3 regions of the Faecalibacterium duncaniae genome follow, and region 1 is predicted to be linked to each of the others. Evidence: a T-box and tRNA genes for the amino acid it is inferred to sense, from the RefSeq annotation. Region 1 holds a T-box; the other regions hold tRNA genes.
The links. A T-box is a leader RNA that pairs with one kind of tRNA and senses whether it is charged. The one in region 1 lies ahead of pheS (phenylalanine--tRNA ligase subunit alpha), so its partner is inferred to be a tRNA-Phe.

Region 1 (3,268 bases):
TGCATGGGCTGGCCCATTTCCAGCAGGGTGTGGTTGGTGATATCCACCACATTGCTGATGGAGCGCAGGCCGCACAGGGCCAGATGGCGCTTCATCCAGCGGGGAGATTCGCCCATGCGGATGTTGCGGACGTAATGCGCCATATAGCGGGGGCACAGGTCAGGGGCCTCCACCTGGACGGTGATGGGAGCATCCGGCTCGCAGACAGCCTTGTAATCCATGGCGGGCATGTGCAGGGGCTTGCCCAGAATGGCAGCGACCTCGCGGGCAATGCCCAGCACGGACTGGCAGTCCGGGCGGTTTGCGGTGATGGAGATATCGAAGATATAGTCATCCAGACCGACAACGGGTGCGATGTCGGTGCCGGGAACGGAATCCTCGGGCAGGATGAGCAGACCATAGACCTCAGAGCCCGGGAACAGGTCGTCGTTCAGGCCCAGCTCCTCGCCGGAGCAGAGCATACCGTTGGACTCCACGCCCTGCATCTTGCGGGCCTTGATCTTGATGCCGCCGGGCAGGGTGGAGCCATCCAGAGCGGCGGGCACGCAGTCACCCAGCTTCATATTGGCGGCACCGGTGCTAATGCGGATGTCGTGGCCGTAATCACCGCAGTCCACCACACACTTGGTCAGGTGGGTGCCTTCCTGCTTTTCCATCTCCACGATCTTGCCAACGACCACCTTGCTGATGCCTGCATCCAGCGGGATCAGCTCTTCCACCTCAAAGCCGCAGGAGAACAGCTTCTCCTCCAGCTCCTGAGCGGTAACGTCGATATCAACGAATTCTTTTAACCAACTGAAAGGTACTTTCATTGTCTGTTCTCTCCCCTCTTATTCATGGAACTGCTTGAGGAACTGCAGGTTGTTCTCGAACATCAGGCCGATGTTGTTGATGCCGTACTTCAGCATGGCGATGCGCTCGATGCCAATGCCGAAGGCGAAGCCGGAATACTCATCCGGGTCAATGTTGCAGTTCTCCAGCACCTTGCGGTTGACAACACCGCCGCCCAGAACTTCGATCCAGCCGGTGTGCTTGCACAAGGGGCAGCCCTTGCCGCCGCACTCAAAGCAGCTGACATCGACCTCCACACTGGGCTCGGTGAAGGGGAAGTAGGAGGGACGCAGGCGGGTGCGGGTGTCCTTGCCGAACAGCTTCTGCACAAAGGTGTTCAGCGCGCCCTGCAGGTCGCCCAGGGTGATGCCCTTATCCACGACCAGACCCTCCATCTGGTGGAACATGGGGCTGTGGGTGGCATCGGAATCGGAACGGAACACACGTCCGGGGATCAGCACCTTGATGGGCGGCTTCTGGCTGTCCATGGTGCGGATCTGGCCGCCGGAGGTCTGGGTGCGGAGCAGGAACTCGTCGGACAGGTAGAAGGTATCCTGCATGTCGCGGGCAGGGTGATCCTTGGGCACGTTCAGGCGGGTGAAGTTGTGGTCGTCATCCTCGATCTCAGGTGCGTCGGCCACGGCAAAACCCATGCCGGAGAACACGTCGATAATCTGGTTGGTGACCAGCGTCAGGGGGTGCAGACCACCCACCGTGCGGGTCTTGGCGGGCAGGGTGATGTCCACGGTCTCAGCGGCGTTGCGGGCGGCCAGCTCGGCCTCCTTCACCTTGGCAGCGGCGGCATCGTAGTCTGCCTGCACCTTCTGCTTGAGCTCGTTGATGATCTTGCCCATGGCGGGGCGCTCTTCGGGCGCGACAGAGCGCAGATTCTTCATCAGCGCGGGGATCTTGCCGTTTTTGCTCAGATATTCCTGCCAGAACGAGGCCAGCGTCTCCTTGGAAGAGACCTGACCGAGGCTCTCTGCGGCCTGTTTGGCCAGCTCGTCGATCATTGCTTGCATGGAAATTCTCTCCTTCTCAGTTCGTGTTTTCAAAGCGGGGCAGCAAAAAAGGCTCCGTCCCCCTGCCGGGCCATTTCTGGCCGGACAAAAGGGACGAAGCCTTTGCAAATCCAATGCTCCGCGGTACCACCCGGTTTCCGCCCTGCACAAAGAAGGGCGGCTCTCAAACGCCGTAACGGGGCGCGCCGTCCTGCCCTAATAGAAGCCGTTCGGGCAGGCCGCTCAGGAGCGAACTTCGGCACACACCCACGCGGAAGCCCTTTCAGCCGGTGAAGCTTCTCTCTTTGCTGTGGAACTGCGTGCGTACTCTCTCCGTCGCTGCGTTTTCAAGATATTCAGGTTTCATAACCGGATATCATCTTACCACACTTTGGGCCTGTTTGCAAGCCAGGGCGGCACTTTTTCCCTGAATTTTACGGTTTTGCTTGTGTTTTGGCCGAAAGTATGGTATTGTAAGCGTATCGTTTTACTGAAAGGAGGGTACACCCAGATGGGTTGGAATGGCTGCATCTTTTTCAAAAAAGGTCAGATTTAATACTTTCCGGCTCGAAGTGTACCCTTTTATTGGAAACAAAACCTCTCAGTCTGCGCTTTGGCGCAGCCAGCTCCCCTCATAGGGGAGCTAAATCGAGGAAACCTTTCAGCAAGACGTGGAGCATGATTTTCAGCGCCGCGCAGCTTTGCTGTGGGGCGCTTTTGTTTTGCCTGAACCCCTCAGACTCGCTTCGCTCGTCAGCTCCCCTAGTAGGGGAGCCTCTGGCGAAACCGGAAATTCTGCACGGATTGCCAAGGCCTCCACTATTAGGGGAGGTGGCAATGCGTCAGCATTGACGGAGGGGTTTGGTCACAGCAAACTTTCGTTAGCAAGGGTACACTTTCTATTTTGAAATTTCACAACGACAAATAGAAAGGGTGTTCCCCATGAACCATAAACGTAAGCTCAATTTGAAAAAGCAGCTTGCCTGCATTTACACTGCCGATTTCTTCTCCGGCCTGCGCATCACGGATGCGGTATGGGTGGCCCTGCTGGCGGCCCGGGGCTTCTCCCTGTGGGAGATCGGCCTGACCGAAAGCGTGTTCCATGTTGTCAGCCTGCTGTGTGAAGTGCCCAGCGGCATGGCGGCAGACCTGCTGGGCCGGAAAAAGACCCTCGTGTCCGGCGGCGTGTGCATGGTCCTGCAAAGCCTGCTGATGGCCTTTGCGTCAGACCTGTTCACCATCTGCTTTGCCATGGGGCTGAACGCGCTGGCCATGACCATGTTCTCCGGCACCTCCACGGCGCTGCTCTACGACAGCCTGAAGCAGGAGGGCTGCGAAGAGGAATACATTCAGGTCTCTGCCAACGGCTCTCAGATCTCCATGCTGGCCAACGCCATAGGCTCCATGGCCAGCATCCTGAACCAGTTTCTCGGCTA
Region 2 (3,268 bases), 1.3 Mb from region 1:
TGATACGGTATGCGCTGACTCCGATGGGTTTACTCATATCTTTAAGGGAGTACTCTGCAACCAGATCGTTCTTGCTTTTGCAGAGCAGAAGGCCGATGGAAGGGGAATCCTGTTCTTTTTTCAGTAATCCATCTACCGCAGAAAGGTAAAAATTAAGCTGTCCGGCATACTCTGGTTTGAATTCGCCTGTTTTCAATTCGATCACAACATAACAGCGCAGGCTCAGATTATAAAACAGCAGGTCGATATAAAAATCATCACCGCCGACATTCAGATGATACTGGTTGCCCAGAAAAGCAAAGCCAGTGCCCAGCTCCAGCAAAAGCTTGGTGACATCTTTGACAAGAGCCTGCTCGATATCCCGCTCAAGCATATTTTCCTTCAAAGGGATAAAATCAAAGAGATAGGGGTCTTTCATCGTTTGCAAGGCAAGCTCACTTTGCGAGGCGGGCAGACGAGCTTCAAAATTTGTGATTTTTGATGCAATGGCCTGACGTTGATATAATCCACCCTCGATCTGATGAATCAAAACATTCCGAGACCAACCGTTTTCAATAACTTTTTCAGCGTACCATAGGCGTTCTTCTGGTGAGGAAAGCTTATCCAGGAGAACGGTATTGTGTCCCCACGGAATTTGTGCAACAGGCTGTTGCACAAATTCCTCGTCAGGGTAAGCAAGTGCAAATTTTGCCATATACTTCAAGTTCCGAACGGAATAACCGGAAGCGTCCGGAAAAGCAAGTTTGATATCGGCAGAAAGGCTTTCAATGAATTTGCTGCCCCAGGTCTTATGTGCATTGATCGTATTGCCGATCGTATGATAGAGAAGCAGAAGCTCCCGGTTGACACTGACAGATGCGCGATACTGCGCCGCGCGAATTTCCTCCTTGATGGATTCAACGGTATTCAGATATTCGCTGGAATTCAAGAGCACTTTGCCGGCCCCCTTCGCAAAAATAGTATCCCCATTGTAACACGGGAACGGGGAAAAGAAAAGCAAAACAAAAAATCCCGGAAGCCGCAGCTTCCGGGAACTTTTGGAGGTGACGACCAGATTTGAACTGGTGGATGAGGGTTTTGCAGACCCTTGCCTTACCACTTGGCCACGTCACCATATTTGGAGTGAATATTTCCACTCCATTTGGAGCGGCCGACGAGGCTCGAACTCGCTACCTCCACCTTGGCAAGGTGGCGCTCTACCAGATGAGCTACGGCCGCATATTGGTGCATTTACCCTTGCACCACAGGGAAAGACGACCCGGATCGGGCTCGAACCGACGACCCCCAGCGTGACAGGCTGGTGCTCTAACCAACTGAGCTACCGGGCCATATCCGGAGCGATTATTACCACTCCGTTATGGAGCGGCCGACGAGGCTCGAACTCGCTACCTCCACCTTGGCAAGGTGGCGCTCTACCAGATGAGCTACGGCCGCATATCAGAGGAACAGGAGTAATTCTTGTTCTTCTGAAAGGTGGTGCCTCCGATCGGAATCGAACCAATGACACGGGGATTTTCAGTCCCCTGCTCTACCGACTGAGCTACAGAGGCGCACCGGACGATGATTATTATACCTGAAATTTTGATTTTGTAAAGGGGTAAATTCAAAATTTTTGAAAAAAACTGAAACTTTTTTCGTTTTATGCGTTTCAACGCGCAAAATAAGAATGACTTTCTGGGCTTTTTTCTACCGGATCGGGAGGACAAGAAATCTGCCCGAAGAAATTGACAAGTAATACAACCTATGGTTTAATAAAAGAAAAGAACACCGACGCTTTTGCTCTTTACACATCGCTTATACTTATTATAAGGGAAAGAGCAAAGGCGTTTTGATTTGACGACCTGCTCATTACAAGAGAACAGGCCTGGAGGACAGCATGGCAAGAAAACAGGAATATGGCAACGAAAGCATTACTTCGCTGAAGGGTGCCGACCGTGTGCGCAAGCGCCCGGCCGTTATCTTTGGCTCAGACGGCGTGGAAGGCTGCGCCCACTCTATTTTTGAGATCGTCTCCAACTCCATTGATGAAGCCCGCGATGGCCACGGCGATACCATCAATGTGACCCGCTGCAAGGACGGCAGCGTGATCGTGGAGGACTTTGGCCGCGGTATGCCCGTGGACTGGAACAACGGCGAGGGCCGCTACAACTGGGAGCTGCTGTTCTGTGAGATGTACGCGGGCGGCAAATACGGTGAGGGCGAGGACAACTACGAGTTCAGCCTGGGCCTGAATGGTCTGGGCCTGTGCGCCACCCAGTACGCTTCTGCCTGGATGACCGCCGATATCTATCGCGACGGCTTTCATTACCACCTCGACTTCAAAAGGGGTGAGAATGTGGGCGGCCTGCAGAAGGAACCATACAAGGGCCGCCGTACCGGCAGCATCATCCACTGGAAGCCCGACGATGAGGTGTTTACGGACATTGACGTGCCCGGCAGCTACTATAAGGATGTGCTGCGCCGTCAGGCCGTGGTCAACGCGGGCCTGACCCTGAACTTTACGGACGAAAAGGAAAAGGACCCCGCCACCGGCAAGCCCTGGAAGGAGAGCTGGTGCTACCAGAACGGCATCGCCGACTATGTGCAGGAGGTGGCAGGAGAGGACACCCTGACCCCGGTGTTCAGCTGCGAAAGCGAGGCCTCCGGCCGTGACCGTGAGGATCAGCCGGATTATAAGGTGCGGATGAGCGCTGCCTTCTGCTTCTCCAATAAGGTGCAGCTGCTGGAATACTATCACAACTCCTCCTGGCTGGAGCACGGCGGCAGCCCCGAGCACGCCGTCCGCACGGCGTTTGTCTACCAGATCAACAAATACCTGAAGGACAAGAACCTCTATAAGAAGGGCGAGAGTGCCATCAGCTTCCAGGATGTGCAGGACTGCCTGGTCTACGTCTCGTCCAGCTTCTCCACCCGTACCAGCTACGAAAACCAGACCAAAAAGGCCATCACGAACAAGTTCGTCTCGCAGGCCATGACTGATTTCCTCAAGCATTACCTGGAGGTCTACTTCCTTGAAAAGCCGGAGGAGGCCCAGAAGATCTGCCAGCAGGTGCTGGTGAACAAGCAGAGCCGCGAGCACGCCGAAAAGACCCGACAGAGCATCAAAAAGACGCTCTCCACCCAGATCGATCTGGCCAACCGGGTGCAGAAGTTCGTGGACTGCCGCACCAAGGATGCTTCCCGCCGGGAGCTCTACATCGTGGAGGGCGATTCCGCTATGGGCGCGGTCAAGCAGAGCCGCGACAGTGAATATCAGGCCATCATGCCC
Region 3 (3,268 bases), 200 kb from region 1:
GGGGCCGACGGCTTCCACCCGGCCCTCGTTGAGGAAGATGATCTTGTCCAGCCGCTCCACCGTGGAAATGCGGTGGGCAATGAGCAGGGTGGTCTTGCCTGCCCGGCTGTTCTTGAGGTTGTCCAGAATGATCTTCTCGGTGCTGGTATCCACCGCCGAGACGGAGTCATCCAGGATCAGGATGGGCGCGTCCTTGAGCAGGGCGCGGGCGATGGAGATGCGCTGTTTCTGGCCGCCGGACACCGTCACGCCGCGTTCGCCCAGAACGGTCTCGTAGCCGTCCTTGAAATCCACGATATTATCCCGCACATCGGCCATGCTTGCCGCCCGCTCGATGTCCTCGGGGGTGGCATCGTCCACACCAAAGGCAATGTTGTGGGCGATGGTGTCCGAGAACAGGAAATTATCCTGCGGAACGTAGGCACAGGCATTGCGCACCGAGTGGATGGAAAGGCTGTTCACATCCCTGCCGTCCACAAACAGGGTTCCGTCCGGCACATTATAGGTGCGCAGCAGCAGGTCCACCAGGGCGGTCTTGCCCGCACCGGTCTTGCCCACGATGCCCACGCTCTCGCCGGGCGCGATGGTAAAGGAGATATCCCGCAGCACATCGTACTCGCCGTCCGGGTAGCGGAAGTTCAGGTGGCGGAACTCGATGCCGCCTTTGGGGTCGGTCAGGTCGGCCACGCCGGGGCGGTCGGCCACATCGATGGGGGCATCCAGCAGCTCGGTGATGCGGTTCAGGGAGGCCTTGCCGCGGCTGGTCTTTTCGATCAGCATGGACACAGCCATGATGGGCCAGACGATGGCCTCAAAGTAGCCGATGTACTCCACCAGCTGGCCGGCGTTGAACCGGCCCTGATAGACCAGATAACCGCCGTAACCCAGAATGATGCAGACCACGGACTCCACGAACAGGGTCACCAGCACCTCCAGCAGGGTGGCGATCTTCGTGTAGGTCACGTTGATCTCCTCGTTTTCCTTGTTCAGCTTCCGGAAGGCCTGCAGTTCCTTGTATTCCTTGACAAAGGCCTTGATGACCGCAATGCCGGAAAAGTTCTCCTGCGCGAAATCGGAAAGGCCGGAGAAGGCCTCCTGCCGCTCCTCCCAGCGCCGGGTCATCACCTTGCTCATCTGGGTGCCGATGGCAAACATGAGCAGCGCCGGGATCAGGGCCAGCAGGGTCAGCCGCACGTCCATGGTCCACATCTTATAAAGAGCCAGCAGACCCAGGGTCAGCGCGTCGAAGAACATCAGCACGCCGTCGCCGAAGCACTCCTGAATGGTGTCCAGGTCGTTGGTGTACAGGCTCATCAGGTTGCCGACCTTGTTCACCTGATAGTACTGCTGGGACAGCCTGCGGCTGTGGTCGAACATCCGCTCCCGCAGGTCTGCCGCGACCCGCACCGCCGAGCCGAAGAAACAGATGCGCCACAAAAAGCGCCCAATGACCATCAGCACCACGATCCAGATCATGGGCAGGCAGATGTGCTGCAGCAGCACCTCTTTGGTAAAGAGCAACGTCTCACCGTTCACCACCACCTGGCCAAGGTTCACCCCGTTGATGACCAGCCGGTAGAGCTGCGGGATCAAAAGCTGGATGTAATCCACCGTCAGCAGGGCGGCAAGGCCCAGCAGCAGTACGGGAGCATGCTTGAGGTAATACCGGTTGATGTACTTTCCGAATATCACTGCGTTTTTCCCTCCTTTTCCAATTCCAAAAAAGCTTTCAATGTACAAAAAAGCCGCTGCATCACACGACGAATCATGTTTTGCAGTGGCTTGTTTGTCTGGAGCGGCCGACGAGGCTCGAACTCGCTACCTCCACCTTGGCAAGGTGGCGCTCTACCAGATGAGCTACGGCCGCATATAAAGTGCCTCCGATCGGAATCGAACCAATGACACGGGGATTTTCAGTCCCCTGCTCTACCGACTGAGCTACAGAGGCATATAAGCTGCTTCCAGAGAAGCAGCAGCGACCCGGATCGGGCTCGAACCGACGACCCCCAGCGTGACAGGCTGGTGCTCTAACCAACTGAGCTACCGGGCCACATGGTGGAAGTTAACGGGCTCGAACCGCTGACCCTCTGCTTGTAAGGCAGATGCTCTCCCAGCTGAGCTAAACTTCCACAAAATGGAGCGGCCGACGAGGCTCGAACTCGCTACCTCCACCTTGGCAAGGTGGCGCTCTACCAGATGAGCTACGGCCGCACATTTCATGTGGTCTGCCGGGGTTTCGCTCCCGGCGACGTTGGCTATTATAGCGTAAAACGCAGGCTTTGTCAACAACAAATTTCCAAAAAATCAGACTTTTTGCAAAACACGCCTGTCTGCGCCTGTTTTTCAAAAACAAAGCCGAAACCGGAATGAAACCGAAATGTTTCAGCTTTGCGGCGGCAGACACAAAGAAAATTCGGTTGCGTTCCCTTCTTAAAGAGGTTATAATAAACTTGTCAAAAAGTTGCACAAAAACACGTCTGCTGTGCCGCGCGGGCGGGCAGACGTATTTTTGTGCCGAGATTTTGCCAGAAAAAGGAGCAACCGCAATGTACAAGATCACTGAAAAGGTCGCGCTGAACCCCACCGTGACAAAGATGGTCATTGAAGCCCCGCTCATTGCCAAAAAGGCAAAGCCGGGCCAGTTCATCATTGTGCGCCCGTTTGAGGACAGCGAGCGCATCCCCCTGACCGTGGCCGGTTACGACCGTGAAAAGGGCACTGTGGATATCATTTTCCAGATCGTGGGCGGCACCACCATGGAGCTGAACAGCCTGAACGCAGGCGACAGCGTCCATGACTTTGTGGGCCCCTTGGGCCGCGCCACCGAGACCGAGGGCCTGAAAAAGGTCTGTGTTGTGGGCGGCGGCGTGGGCTGCGCCATCGCCCTGCCCATTGCCAAGGAGCTGCATGACCAGGGCTGCACCGTCCACAGCGTCATCGGCTTCCGCAATAAGGATCTGCTCATCCTCGAGGACGAGTTCAACGCCTGCAGTGACGAGCTGCGCATTATGACCGATGACGGCAGCTACGGCACCAAGGGTGTGGTCACTGCCGCTCTGGACGAGCTGGTGGCCGCCGGCAACCAGTATGATCTGGTCATCACCATCGGCCCGCTGATCATGATGAAATTCGTCGTCAAGACCTGCCAGAAGCACGGGCTGAAGAGCATTGTCTCCATGAACCCCATTATGATCGATGGCACCGGCATGTGCGGCGGCTGCCGCCTGACCGTGGGCGGCGAGACCAAGTTTGCCTGCGTGGACGGTCC

Region 2: it encodes a tRNA-Phe, which carries the amino acid that the T-box ahead of pheS (phenylalanine--tRNA ligase subunit alpha) is inferred to sense. The anticodon was not compared.
Region 3: it encodes a tRNA-Phe, which carries the amino acid that the T-box ahead of pheS (phenylalanine--tRNA ligase subunit alpha) is inferred to sense. The anticodon was not compared.

Annotation. Positions count from the first base shown of each region.
Region 1 is NZ_CP048437.1:2,210,313-2,213,580, forward strand. Features, by position in the region: gene pheT (phenylalanine--tRNA ligase subunit beta) at 1-812, opposite strand, end outside; gene pheS (phenylalanine--tRNA ligase subunit alpha) at 831-1,853, opposite strand; T-box leader at 1,940-2,181, opposite strand; gene GXM22_RS10715 (MFS transporter) at 2,775-3,268, shown strand, end outside.
Region 2 is NZ_CP048437.1:928,108-931,375, forward strand. Features, by position in the region: gene GXM22_RS04370 (PDDEXK nuclease domain-containing protein) at 1-934, opposite strand, end outside; tRNA gene GXM22_RS04375 (tRNA-Cys) at 1,039-1,113, opposite strand; tRNA gene GXM22_RS04380 (tRNA-Gly) at 1,143-1,218, opposite strand; tRNA gene GXM22_RS04385 (tRNA-Asp) at 1,255-1,328, opposite strand; tRNA gene GXM22_RS04390 (tRNA-Gly) at 1,359-1,434, opposite strand; tRNA gene GXM22_RS04395 (tRNA-Phe) at 1,475-1,550, opposite strand; gene GXM22_RS04400 (DNA gyrase/topoisomerase IV subunit B) at 1,877-3,268, shown strand, end outside.
Region 3 is NZ_CP048437.1:2,011,478-2,014,745, forward strand. Features, by position in the region: gene GXM22_RS09755 (ABC transporter ATP-binding protein) at 1-1,692, opposite strand, end outside; tRNA gene GXM22_RS09760 (tRNA-Gly) at 1,792-1,867, opposite strand; tRNA gene GXM22_RS09765 (tRNA-Phe) at 1,876-1,948, opposite strand; tRNA gene GXM22_RS09770 (tRNA-Asp) at 1,977-2,050, opposite strand; tRNA gene GXM22_RS09775 (tRNA-Val) at 2,054-2,129, opposite strand; tRNA gene GXM22_RS09780 (tRNA-Gly) at 2,136-2,211, opposite strand; gene GXM22_RS09785 (sulfide/dihydroorotate dehydrogenase-like FAD/NAD-binding protein) at 2,547-3,268, shown strand, end outside.